3 regions of the Rhizobium sp. BK181 genome follow, and region 1 is predicted to be linked to each of the others. Evidence: predicted binding sites of a transcription regulator. Region 1 holds the regulator's gene; each other region holds the start of a gene.

Region 1 (4,199 bases):
GAATACCGTTCCCTATAAGATGATCGGCCAGGACGTCTCGGTTTACTACGGCGAAAAGCGTGCGCTTTTCGATGTGAAGCTAAACATTCGCGAAAACACGGTGACAGCATTGATCGGCCCGTCCGGTTGCGGCAAGTCCACCTTCCTGCGCAGCCTGAACCGCATGAACGACACGATCGATGGTTGCCGGGTTACCGGCAAGATCACGCTCGATGGTGACGATATCTACGATCCGGATATCGATGTCGTGGAACTCCGCGCTCGCGTCGGCATGGTGTTCCAGAAGCCGAACCCGTTCCCGAAGACGATCTATGAGAACGTCGCCTACGGCCCGCGCATCCATGGTCTTGCCAAGTCGAAGGCCGACATGGACCAGATCGTCGAGGTCAGCCTGCAGCGCGCCGGTCTGTGGAACGAGGTGAAGGATCGCGTTCATGAAGCCGGCACCGGCCTTTCCGGTGGTCAGCAGCAACGTCTCTGCATCGCCCGCGCCGTTGCCGTCAGCCCGGAAGTGATCCTGATGGACGAGCCGTGCTCGGCTCTCGATCCGATCGCCACGGCAAAGGTCGAGGAGCTGATCCACGAGCTTCGCGAAAACTACACGATCGTCATCGTGACGCACTCGATGCAGCAGGCCGCCCGCGTTTCGCAGCGCACGGCGATGTTCCACCTCGGCAATCTCGTCGAGGAGAACGACACCGACAAGATGTTCACCAACCCGGACGACCCGCGCACCCAGGACTACATCATGGGTCGCTTCGGTTGATCGCCGGCGTCGGTAACCCTCACCATATTCAAGGATGAGCCCTATGGCATCGACACATATCTTTTCTGCCTACGACGACGATCTGAAGTTCCTGTCCCGCCGTATCTCGGAAATGGGCGGCCTGGCCGAGCAGATGGTCTCGGATGCGGTTCGCGCCCTCGTCAACGGCGACACGGCTCTGGCCCAGAAGGTCATCTCCGACGACGTGATCCTCGATCACGCCGAACGCGAGGTTGGTGACAAGGCGATCGTTACGATCGCCCGCCGCCAGCCGATGGCCGCCGATCTTCGCGAAATCATGGGCTCGATCCGCATTGCGGCTGACCTCGAGCGCGTCGGCGATCTTGGCAAGAACACCGCCAAGCGCGTCATTGCCGTCCAGAGCGCCGGCGTGCCGCGCAGGCTCGCTCGCGGCCTCGAGCATCTCTCCGAACTGGCACTCGTCCAGCTCAAGGAAGTGCTCGACGTCTACACGAGCCGGGCCGCCGACAAGGCAAAGTCGATCCGCGAACGCGACGAGGAAATCGACGCGATGTATACCTCGCTGTTTCGCGAGATGCTCACCTACATGATGGAAGATCCGCGCAACATCACCAGCTGCACGCATCTTCTGTTCTGCGCCAAGAACATCGAGCGTATCGGCGACCACGCGACCAACATTGCCGAAACCATCTATTACATGGCCACCGGTGCCCAGCCGGAAGGCGAACGTCCGAAGGACGATACCGCCAACACCGTCGGCGCCGTCACGGAATAATCGTTCCGCGACCGTGCCCCCAGGAGACCGAAACGAATGATACCCAAAGTAGCTGTCGTTGAAGATGAAGAAGCGCTGAGCGTGCTTCTTCGCTATAACCTTGAAGCTGAAGGCTTCGAGGTCGATACCATCCTGCGCGGCGACGAGGCCGAGATCCGGCTGCAGGAACGCACGCCGGACCTGCTGATCCTCGATTGGATGCTCCCGGGCGTGTCGGGCATCGAACTCTGCCGCCGCCTGCGCATGCGGCCGGAAACCGAGCGCCTGCCGATCATCATGCTGACAGCGCGCGGCGAGGAAAGCGAACGCGTTCGCGGCCTCTCCACCGGCGCCGATGACTACGTCGTCAAACCGTTCTCGACGCCGGAGCTTGTCGCCCGCGTCAAGGCCATGCTGCGTCGTGCCAAGCCCGAGGTACTCTCGACGCTCTTGAAGTGCGGCGACATCGAGCTCGACCGCGAGACGCACCGCGTTCATCGCAAGAGCCGCGAAGTTCGCCTCGGCCCGACCGAGTTCCGTCTCCTCGAGTTCCTGATGGCGTCACCGGGGCGCGTTTTCTCGCGTTCGCAGTTGCTCGACGGCGTTTGGGGTCACGACATCTATGTCGATGAGCGTACTGTCGACGTGCACGTTGGCCGCCTGCGCAAGGCGCTGAACTTCTCCAACATGCAGGACGTCATCCGCACCGTGCGTGGTGCCGGATACTCCATGGAAGCCTGAGGCTTCCCTCGACCTCCATACTGCTTCAACGAAAAACGGGCCCGCGAGGGCCCGTTTTCTTGTGTCCTTATCCGGCTTCCGGGTCAGGCGACCCGGTTGGCTGCCTTGCGGCGCTCGTTGACCGGCTGGTACGCCATACGCTGGTGGTACGTGCAATACGGGGAATTATCCGGAGATTCGCAGCCGCAGAAGTGGAAGTCGTCCTTCAGCGGATCACCGACCGGCCACTTGCAGGTGCGTTCGGTCAGTTCCGTCAGGCCGAGGCGGCGGGAAATCGGAACGACCACGTTTGCGGCCGGGCGGAAGCTGACTTGCTCGATAGCATCGATTTCGATCTCTTCCTTGAGCATCGTCGCACCCTGCTGGCGGGTGACGGTGCGCGTGGTGACGCGAGATGCATAGTTCGGAGCGCGCGGCGCGGATGTGGTGCGCTTGGGCGTTCTGACAGTTGTCGTCGAGCCTCCGGCCTTGGCTCGGCCGGGCAAACTCAAACGGTGGACTTTGCCGATGACGGCATTGCGACTTACACCGCCAAGTTGTGCTGCGATCTGGCTGGCGCTAAGGCCCTCGGACCAAAGCTTCTTCAGTTTTTCAACGCGCTCGTCTGTCCAGTTCATGCCCCTGTCTCCGCCTTATTAGCGTTGGTGTAGGCAGAATCCTTCACCGTTGCCCCGGACGTATCCGAGGCAAGAAACGCTTGCTCGATTTTGGTGACTAGTTCCGCCGCATGCAGTCTAGTAATTGAGTTTTAACCTAGTGTGAGGCTGACTCTGTGACAAGAGTCGGTTGAATCCCGGCGAATCGAATTTCAAGTTTTCCCCAACTTGCTGGACGGGAGAGTCATTTCTGCAACATTAGTTGTTGATAGGTCCTGCGGCCTCAGATGGCTGCTTGACGCATGTTGCAAAGCCTCAGTTTTGTTGACATCGCAGTGCGAAAAGTAAATAGTGCTGCTCGCCGCCGAAAGGCGGCATTTTTAATTTTCCGGACCTGCTTTCCTTAGCCGGAATCCGGCCACTGGTAATCAATGACAGGAGATCGCGCCATGGCTGAAGCCGCGCTTTACGATACCTACTCTCGTGCCCCGCTGCGGTTCGAGCGAGGCGAGGGCGTGTGGCTGATCACCGAAACGGGCGAGCGATATCTTGATTTCGGCGCGGGCGTTGCTGTCACCTCTGTCGGTCACGGCCATCCGCACGTGGTGGGGGCGTTGAAGGAGCAGGCAGACAAGGTCTGGCACCTTTCCAATATCTATGAGATCCCCGGTCAGGAGACGCTCGCGAAGCGGCTGACCGAGGCGACATTCGCCGACAAGGTGTTCTTCACGAACTCCGGCGCGGAAGCCTTGGAATGTGCGATCAAGACCGCACGCCGCTATCAGTTTTCGAAGGGCCATCCCGAGCGGTTCCATATCATCACCTTTGAAGGCGCCTTCCATGGCCGTACGCTGGCGACAATCGCGGCCGGCGGCCAGGAGAAATATCTTGAAGGCTTCGGTCCCAAGGCACCCGGCTTCGACCAGGTTCCTTTCGGCGATCTCGATGCCGTTCGCGCTGCCATTACAAGCGAGACGGCCGCTATCCTGATCGAGCCTATTCAGGGAGAAGGCGGCGTTCGCCCGGCGACCAACGAGTTTCTGAAGGCGCTCCGCGCAATGTGCGACGAGCACGGTCTGCTGCTGATCTTCGACGAAGTGCAAACGGGCGTGGGCCGCACCGGCAAGCTTTTTGCCCATGAGTGGTCTGGTGCCGCCCCCGACATCATGGCAGTTGCCAAGGGCATTGGCGGAGGTTTCCCGCTTGGCGCCTGCCTTGCGACGGCAGAGGCCGCTTCCGGCATGAAAGCCGGTACCCACGGCTCCACCTATGGCGGCAATCCGCTGGCCATGGCTGTCGGTAGTGCCGTGCTCGAGGTGGTCCTCGCGGATGGCTTCCTGCAGCAGGTGCGCGACGTCTC
Region 2 (4,199 bases), on a different contig from region 1:
GTAATTACCAAGGCCGCGTACAGACTGGCGAGATGATCGACCAGGGCCTACGCAGCTATATGCTCAAGGTCTACAACCTGATGGCGCTGGGTCTGGCGATCACGGGTGTAGCCGCCTATCTGGGCTTCAATTTCGCCGTCCAGAACGGCCAACTGACGCAGTTTGGCGTATTGCTTTTCCAATCGCCGTTGCGCTGGGTGGTCATTCTTGCACCGCTGGCCGCCGTGTTCTTCCTGAGCTTCAGGATTAACCGGATGAGTGTTGCCGCTGCGCAGACGACCTTCTGGGTCTACGCCGCGCTGGTGGGCCTGTCGCTTTCGTCGATCTTCCTGGTCTACACACAGTCGAGCATCACGCAGACGTTCTTCGTAACGGCCGCTTCCTTCGGTGCACTTTCGCTCTATGGTTACACGACCAAGCGTGATCTCTCTGCAATGGGCTCGTTCCTGATGATGGGTCTCTTCGGCCTGATCATCGCGTCGCTCGTGAATCTTTTCCTGGCGTCGTCTGCCATGCAGTTCGCGATCTCCGTGATCGGTGTGCTGATTTTTGCGGGCCTCACCGCCTACGACACGCAGCGTATCAAGGAAATGTACTATGAAGCAGACGGCGCAGATGTTGCCGGCCGCAAGGCGATCATGGGCGCACTGACCCTGTATCTCGACTTCATCAACCTCTTCATGTTCCTCCTGCAGTTCATGGGCAACCGCAAATAAGGAACAAGGACACTATCGAAAAGGCGGCTTCGGCCGCCTTTTTTGTTGCTAGATCATCCTGAGAATGATTTCTGGAAGCTTCCTTAGTCAAATCCGCCGGCTGACCGCATGCCCATCTCACTCCGTGACGCTTTCCCATCCGACCTCCCGGCTATTACGACGATCTATCGAGAATCCGTTCTGAATGGTGTCGCAAGCTATGAGCTCGTCCCGCCCGAACAGGACGAGATGGCGGCGCGATTTTCCGCCATCACGGGCCAGGGCTATCCGTACATCGCCGCGATCGACGAGGGTGGCCTGCTTGGTTATGCCTATGCCTCGGCTTTCCGTACACGACCGGCCTATCGTTGGATGGTGGAGGATTCCATCTATCTTGGGCCTGAGGCACGCGGCCGGGGAATCGGAAGACTGCTGCTTACCGAACTTATTCAACGCTGCAGCGATCTCGGCTTTCGTCAGATGGCCGCCGTCATCGGTGGCGCACATCCGGCATCAATTGCCCTGCATCGCGCGTTGGGTTTTGAGGATACGGGTCGCCTGAAAGCGACAGGCTACAAACACGGACGCTGGCTCGACACGATGATCATGCAACGTGCCCTGGGCGAGGGCGCAGCCTCGGACCCGGATGCTTCGACCTATCCCGGCACCCTCTTCAAAGCCTGAGTCGCTTACTTCTCGACCAGCTTCAAAGCCTTATTGAAGACCTTCAAGACCTGCTGTAACTCGTGCCCGCGCTTCAGGATGACGCCGTGGATGTTGGTAACGGAGTAGACGCCCTGCTTGGCTGCAAGCTTCGGATTCTTCTCAATGCGAAAGAGCGGCATTTCGCCCGATCGCTTGAAAACCGAGAAGACCGCGCGGTCTTTCAGATGATCGATCGCATAGTCCCGCCACTCTCCCTCGCCGACCATGCGGCCATAGATCCAGAGAATCGCATCGAGTTCGCGCCGGTGGAATGTGACCGGAGCGGGATCCTTGCTCTGCTTGTATTCCTTGAGATCCACGACGACTGAGGAACTGCTCTCGGCTGACCGGCTTTCGCCGCGCCGCAAATCCGGCTGATCTGTCATCAGTCTCCCGGTGCCTCCACTCGTGACAGGTAAATGACAGTTTGCCTTAGCGTTTACAAATTGCAAGCAGGCGATCAGTCACATTAATCATACTCTGTGCAATCTCCCAAGCGCCGCAATTCAGTCAAAACAGCGCCTCATTTGCAAGGGAAATTCCCTCACGACTGCGCCGCGGGCCCGTTCGGACCTACGTCGCACCCGATTCGTGCATGATCTTTGCCTGATTTTATAGGCATAAAAGGTCGTGCGTGAGTTTGGCGCCAGCGCGCCAAAGGGCCCGGCTGACCGTATCGACCTTAACCCCAGCCCCGAATACGATCAGCCGGGCCGCCCCGTTTTCCATCCACAGAAGCAGATGAAACGGCTAGATGTTCTTCCCGGCCATGACGACCGTCGCTCCGAGAATCGCGGATGGATTGCCATCGGCGGTGGAGGATTGAAGTAGAATCGCGCAGCCCTCGAGGTCCGGCTTCTGCATCACGCTTGCCGGCAGCGTCAAGCTTGTTTCCTTGCCTTCCCACATACCGACCGTCTCCACATCGGCAACGCTATTCAGGTAGGCAATCTTCTGGCCGCTGTTCTCGCCCTTCTCGACGTCGATGGTCTTCTCACGGTTGAAATAGACCATCACGACATTTGCCTTGCCTTGCCCTGCCCCGATCTTGATCTCGAGTTGGTCGCCGCGCATCTCGGCCTTCACCGGCACGGAAAGACCCATTCCTTCGGCTGCATAGCCATCGATCTTCTTGTTGATCGCGCCAAGGTCGGCGCCGGCCACGTGGTCACGGCCGTTGATGATGACCTGCGGTGTATAGACATTGGCGCGACCCATCGTCTGCGCGTACCCATACTGCCGCTCCGTGTTTTCCTTCGAGCTCAGCGTGTCGGCCCAGCCCATATAATTCCAGTAATCGACGTGATAGGCGAGCGCAATAACCCCGCCAGCCTCAACAATCTTACGGAAAACCGCATCAGCTGGAGGACACGAAGAGCATCCCTGCGAGGTGAAGAGTTCGACCACACCTTTCGGCGCATCCTGGGCAAAAAGCGGGCCGGCAAGCGCCACACCTGCAACCACAGAAATCAAAAACCTCGCGGACATTCACTGCACCTTTTTCTTCAGTACCTGCCGCCGAATTTCGCCGCAGGTTCCGATATCTGAGCGTAGAGATAGTGGTTCTCGATCGAAACGGAAAGTCACGAACGGGTGAGACAGGCTTCGAGGAAGCCAAGCTGAAACACATCGTCGTGACCGCGAATTTACGCCTCGCGTTCAAACGAAAACCGCCGGAAATCTCTTTCCGGCGGTCATTGTCATAGAAGTCTGTTAACAATCAGGCAGCGAGATCGCGCAGAACCGTCTGCAGGATGCCGCCGTTGTTGAGGTAGATCACTTCGTCGAGCGTATCGACGCGCGACAACAGCGGAACTTCCTTCACGGTGCCGTCCCCGTAGGTAATCTTGGCAATCTTCTTTTCGCGCGGCTTGATGTTCTCAAGGCCCTCGATGCTGACGATTTCGTCGCCCTTCAGGCCGAGGCTTGCCCAGGTCGTGCCCTCTTCGAAGACGAATGGGATGACGCCCATTCCGACCAGGTTCGAGCGGTGAATACGCTCGAAGGACTGTGCAATGACCGCCTTCACGCCAAGCAGGTTGGTGCCCTTCGCTGCCCAGTCGCGGGACGAGCCGTTGCCGTACTCGACGCCAGCAAAGATGACGAGCGGAACGCCCTCGGCCTTATACTGCATAGCCGCGTCATAGATCGATTCCTCTTCCTTCGACGGATAGTGGATGGTGTAGCCACCTTCCTTGCCGTTCGGGCCGAGCATGTGGTTGCGGATACGGATATTGGCGAACGTGCCACGCATCATGACTTCATGGTTGCCGCGACGCGTGCCGTACTGGTTGAAGTCAGCGACGCCGACATGGTTCTCAAGCAGGTAAGCACCGGCCGGCGACGCAGCCTTGATCGAGCCGGCCGGGGAAATGTGGTCGGTGGTGATCTTGTCGCCGAAAAGGCCGAGAACGCGAGCACCCTTGATATCGGAGATGCCGGTGCCGGTCTTGCCCATGCCCACGAAATAGGGCGGGTTCTGCACGTAGGTCGACTTGTCATCCCAGGCGTAGGTCTGTCCGGCCGGAACGTTGACGGCCTGCCAGTTTTCATCACCCTTGAAGACGTCGGCGTACTTCGTTTCGTAAAGTTCGCGGGTGACGTACTTCTGGATGAACTCCTGCACTTCGTGCGAGGTCGGCCAGATGTCCTTGAGATAGACAGGGTTGCCGTTCTGGTCTTCGCCGATCGGCTCCTTGGTCAGATCCTTCTGGACTGAGCCTGCGAGCGCGTAGGCGACGACGAGCGGCGGGGATGCCAGGTAGTTCGCCTGAACGTCGGGCGAAATACGGCCTTCGA
Region 3 (4,199 bases), on a different contig from region 1:
TATCGGATACACGATTTTCGCGATGATGGTGGCGACCGGACGCTTCAGCGGCGACCACCTGAAGCAGCGTTTCGGGGCAATCGCGCTGGCCCGTGGTTGTGGGGTGGCGGCTCTTACAGGAATGCTGATTGTCGTCTTTGCTTGGCATAGCCTGGTGACTCTGGCGGGGTTTGCTTTGGTCGGGATCGGCGTGTCGGTCGGTTTCCCCCTGGCTGTCACTGCCGCGGCGAGCCTCAAGGACCGACCGGCGGCAGCCAACGTCGCGATCCTGTCCTTCATGGCTCTCACAGGTTTCCTGATCGGACCTCCGTTGATCGGCTTCATCGCCGAGGTCTTGGGGTTGCGCGTCGGGCTTGCCATTTTGCTGGTTCCGCTGCTGATCAGCTTGGTTTTCACACGGATGCTGAAGCCCAGGTTCTGACGTTTTCTCCTGTGGGTTTGTGTTGCCGTGTTGCCAAAGACACGGTCTGATCTGCTACGACGCCGTGTTTGATTGAAAGAGGAATGTGACATTGCAGGTTGGTATCGATATGGGATCGGCGTCGGGAGGCAATCCGGCCACGCTCGATATCGAGGAGCTTTTGGCTACCCGTCTTCTGGTGCAGGGCAATTCCGGCTCCGGCAAGTCGCATCTGCTCCGTCGTCTGCTGGAGCAGTCCGCGCAGTGGGTGCAGCAGGTCATCATCGATCCCGAGGGTGACTTCGTCACCTTGTCGGACAAGTTCGGTCATGTCGTCGTCGATGGTGAGCGTACCGAAGCGGAGCTTGCCGGCATTGCCAACCGCATTCGGCAGCACCGCGTTTCCTGTGTGCTCACGCTCGAAGGGCTTGAGATCGAACAGCAGATGCGCGCGGCTGCGGCCTTCCTCAATGGCATGTTCGATGCCGATCGCGAGTTCTGGTATCCGGTTCTCGTGGTCGTCGATGAAGCGCAGATGTTCGCGCCGTCGGTCGCTGGCGAAGTTTCCGACGACGCGCGGAAGATGTCGCTCGGCGCCATGACGAACCTGATGTGTCGCGGTCGTAAGCGCGGTCTTGCAGGGGTGATCGCGACGCAGCGCTTGGCAAAGCTTGCCAAGAACGTGGCCGCCGAAGCCTCGAACTTCCTGATGGGCCGCACCTTCCTTGACATCGACATGGCGCGTGCGGCCGATCTGCTCGGGATGGATCGGCGGCAGGCGGAAATGTTCCGCGATCTGAAGCGGGGCAATTTCGTTGCGCTCGGGCCAGCTCTGTCACGTCGCCCGCTGCCAATCCAGATCGGCAATGTCGAGACCTCTGCGCGTTCCTCGAGTCCGAAGCTCATGCCGCTGCCGGATGCCCCGCAGGACGTCGAGGACCTGATCTTCACGCCGGATCCAGAGGAGTTCCAGAGGCCGATCGTGCGCCGTGCTCCGCCGGCGCCACGACCGACCACCGACATCCTTGCCGAACTGTCGCGGTCCGCGCCTGCTGCCTCGGCGCCCGTCTCGGAGGCGCGTTCCTCTCAGCCCGAATTGTCCGCCGAGGAGCGCGAGGAAAGGCTGACGGCGGTGCTGCACGAGATACTCGACGATCCAAGCTCGGGATTCCGAACGGATTCCGTGCTTTATCAGGACTTCCTTGTGCGCCTACGCATGCGCCGGGTTCCGGGCCCTCCGATGTCCCTGCCGGAGTTTCGGCGCCGCGTGGCGATTTCGCGGTCCGGTGTGGATGCCGCCACGGCAGAGACCGAGGCCTGGGCAACGGCATTGTCGCTCTCTTCGGGTGTCACCGACGATCTGCAGGGTGTTTTCCTGATGCTGGCAAAGGCGGCCGTCTGCGGCGAGCCGTGCCCATCCGATGCGCGGATTGCCCGCGCTTATGGCACTCATTCGGCCCGGCGGGCGCGACGCCTGCTCGGCTATTTCGAGGAGCAGGGGACGGTCGTGGTCCACACGGATTTCGCCGGCAAACGTATCGTCGCGTTCCCCGATATGAATTGCCAGACGGCTCCCGGCGATGCCAACGCGCCCGATGCGGATGAAATGCGCTCCGCAGCGGAATGAAGACTGGACCGAGCGGGAACAGCCAACTCGGTCTATAGTCAATCTCTAATGTCACACGAGGAAGTTGCTTTTGTCACAAGAGCTTCATCCGGGTGGTGGATAAGGCGCGCGACCCATGTGGTCGATGCGGATTATCAAAAGGAGATCTCGATCATGAGAAACAACGTTCGTCACCAGCTGCTGCGCCTTGTCGTCGGCGGCCTGCTTGCAACCGTCGCCATCCAGCCAGGCTATGCCGACGACGCAGCGAACAAGCTTCTGCAGCGCGCGGCAAGCGCCGATCTGAGTGCTCCTGGTGGTGCACGCCGCCTTTCCGGCGATATTACCGAAGCCTATCGCGCGGCGCTCAGCGACACACGCCCGAAGAACGTCATCCTGCTGATCGGTGACGGCATGGGCGATTCCGAAATCACCATCGCACGCAACTATGCTGTTGGCGCCGGCCAGTATTTCAAGGGCATTGACGCGCTGCCGGTCACCGGCCAGTACACGCATTATTCGCTCGACAAGAAGACGGGCAAGCCGACCTACGTCACCGACTCCGCTGCCTCGGGCACCGCCTGGGCGACCGGTGTTAAGTCCTATAACGGCGCAATCGGCGTCGACATTCACGAGAAGGCGCACGAAACCCTGCTCGAGAAGGCAAAGGCTGCCGGCATCGGCACCGGGAACGTCTCGACCGCCGAACTGCAGGACGCCACACCCGCGGTCCAGATCGCGCATGTGACGCAGCGCAAGTGCTACAGCCCTGCATCCACGACCGAGAAGTGCCCCACGAACGCGCTTGAAAACGGTGGCAAGGGTTCGATCAGCGAGCAGCTGCTGAATGCCCGAGCCGACGTGACGCTCGGCGGTGGCGCCAAGAGCTTCGCCGACACCGCAAAGGCCGGCGAATGGAAGGACAAGACGTTGCGTCAGCAGGCCGAGGAGCGTGGTTACAAGATCGTCTCGAATCTCGACGAGCTTCAGGCGGTCAAGCAGGCGAATGACAGCGCGCCAGTGCTCGGTCTGTTTGCCGAGGGCAACATGCCTGTTCGCTGGGAAGGTCCGAAGGCCAGCCACTACGGCAATGTCGAGAAGGAGCCTGTCGTCTGCAAGCCGAACGAGAAGCGCACGGCGGCGACCCCGACGTTGGCACAGATGACGTCGAAGGCGATCGAGTTGCTTCGGACAAATGAGAAGGGCTTCTTCCTGCAGGTCGAAGGCGCCTCGATCGACAAGCAGGATCATGCCGCCAATCCGTGCGGACAGATCGGCGAAACCGTCGATCTCGACGAAGCCGTTCAGGAAGCGCTGAAGTTCGCTCAGGAAGCCGGCGACACGCTCGTTATCGTCACCGCCGACCATGCGCACGCCAGCCAGATCGTCGATGCCGATACGAAGGCTCCGGGCCTGACGGAAGCGCTGATGACGAAGGACGGCGCTGTCATGGCCGTGAGCTACGGCAACTCCGACGACGCTGACGATCAGGGTCACACCGGCTCGCAGCTGCGTATCGCTGCCTTTGGACCGCGTGCCGCCAATGTCACCGGCCTGACGGACCAGACGGATCTGTTCTATACGATCAGCGACGCACTCGGCCTGAAGACCGAAACGGCGAGCGCCAAGTAAGCTCCCAAGCCTGGCACATCGGGGTTATTGAGGGGCGAGGGCGTGGAATTGTGATTGACATTCCAGCGACTTCGCCCTAAAGACCGCGCAGCACCGGGCAGAGATGTCCGGTGTTTCATTTGACATGTCCCGTGGATTTGTCCTGTTCGCGTAATGGGATGATCCTGTCGGATCCTCGAAAGAAGATCAAAGGAGGGCGTGTTTCCTTCGAGCGGTTTGGCAACAAACCGCCGTAACACTCTGAAAGGAAATACGATGAGCAAGCGCGAATCGTCCAAGTACAAGATTGACCGCCGTATGGGCGAAAACATCTGGGGCCGTCCGAAGTCCCCGGTGAACCGCCGCGAATACGGCCCGGGCCAGCATGGTCAGCGCCGCAAGGGCAAGCTTTCGGACTTCGGTGTGCAGCTGCGCGCCAAGCAGAAGCTCAAGGGTTACTACGGTGACCTGCGCGAGAAGCAGTTCCGTGCAATCTTCGCTGAAGCCTCCCGCCGCAAGGGCGATACCTCTGAAAACCTGATCGGTCTTCTGGAGTGCCGGCTGGACGCGATCGTCTATCGC

The links. Region 1 encodes PhoB, which activates phosphate uptake and scavenging genes when phosphate is short. Its sites were predicted from a motif close to TGTCATNNANCTGTCAT; they were not measured.
Region 2: the regulator PhoB is predicted to act here: its motif matches at 1,809-1,825, upstream of FHT77_RS11355 (DUF2794 domain-containing protein).
Region 3: the regulator PhoB is predicted to act here: its motif matches at 2,099-2,115, upstream of phoA (alkaline phosphatase).

What each region holds. Positions count from the first base shown of each region.
Region 1 covers NZ_JACHZA010000001.1:980,234-984,432, reverse strand. The annotation lists gene pstB (phosphate ABC transporter ATP-binding protein PstB) at 1-766, shown strand, start outside; gene phoU (phosphate signaling complex protein PhoU) at 810-1,523, shown strand; gene phoB (phosphate regulon transcriptional regulator PhoB) at 1,560-2,243, shown strand; gene FHT77_RS04990 (GcrA family cell cycle regulator) at 2,327-2,860, opposite strand; gene FHT77_RS04985 (aspartate aminotransferase family protein) at 3,289-4,199, shown strand, end outside.
Region 2 covers NZ_JACHZA010000003.1:297,942-302,140, reverse strand. The annotation lists gene FHT77_RS11365 (Bax inhibitor-1/YccA family protein) at 1-716, shown strand, start outside; gene FHT77_RS11360 (GNAT family N-acetyltransferase) at 825-1,379, shown strand; gene FHT77_RS11355 (DUF2794 domain-containing protein) at 1,385-1,786, opposite strand; gene FHT77_RS11350 (thioredoxin family protein) at 2,151-2,888, opposite strand; gene acnA (aconitate hydratase AcnA) at 3,121-4,199, opposite strand, start outside.
Region 3 covers NZ_JACHZA010000015.1:65,764-69,962, reverse strand. The annotation lists gene FHT77_RS24715 (MFS transporter) at 1-421, shown strand, start outside; gene FHT77_RS24710 (ATP-binding protein) at 513-2,027, shown strand; gene phoA (alkaline phosphatase) at 2,181-3,638, shown strand; gene rpsD (30S ribosomal protein S4) at 3,894-4,199, shown strand, end outside.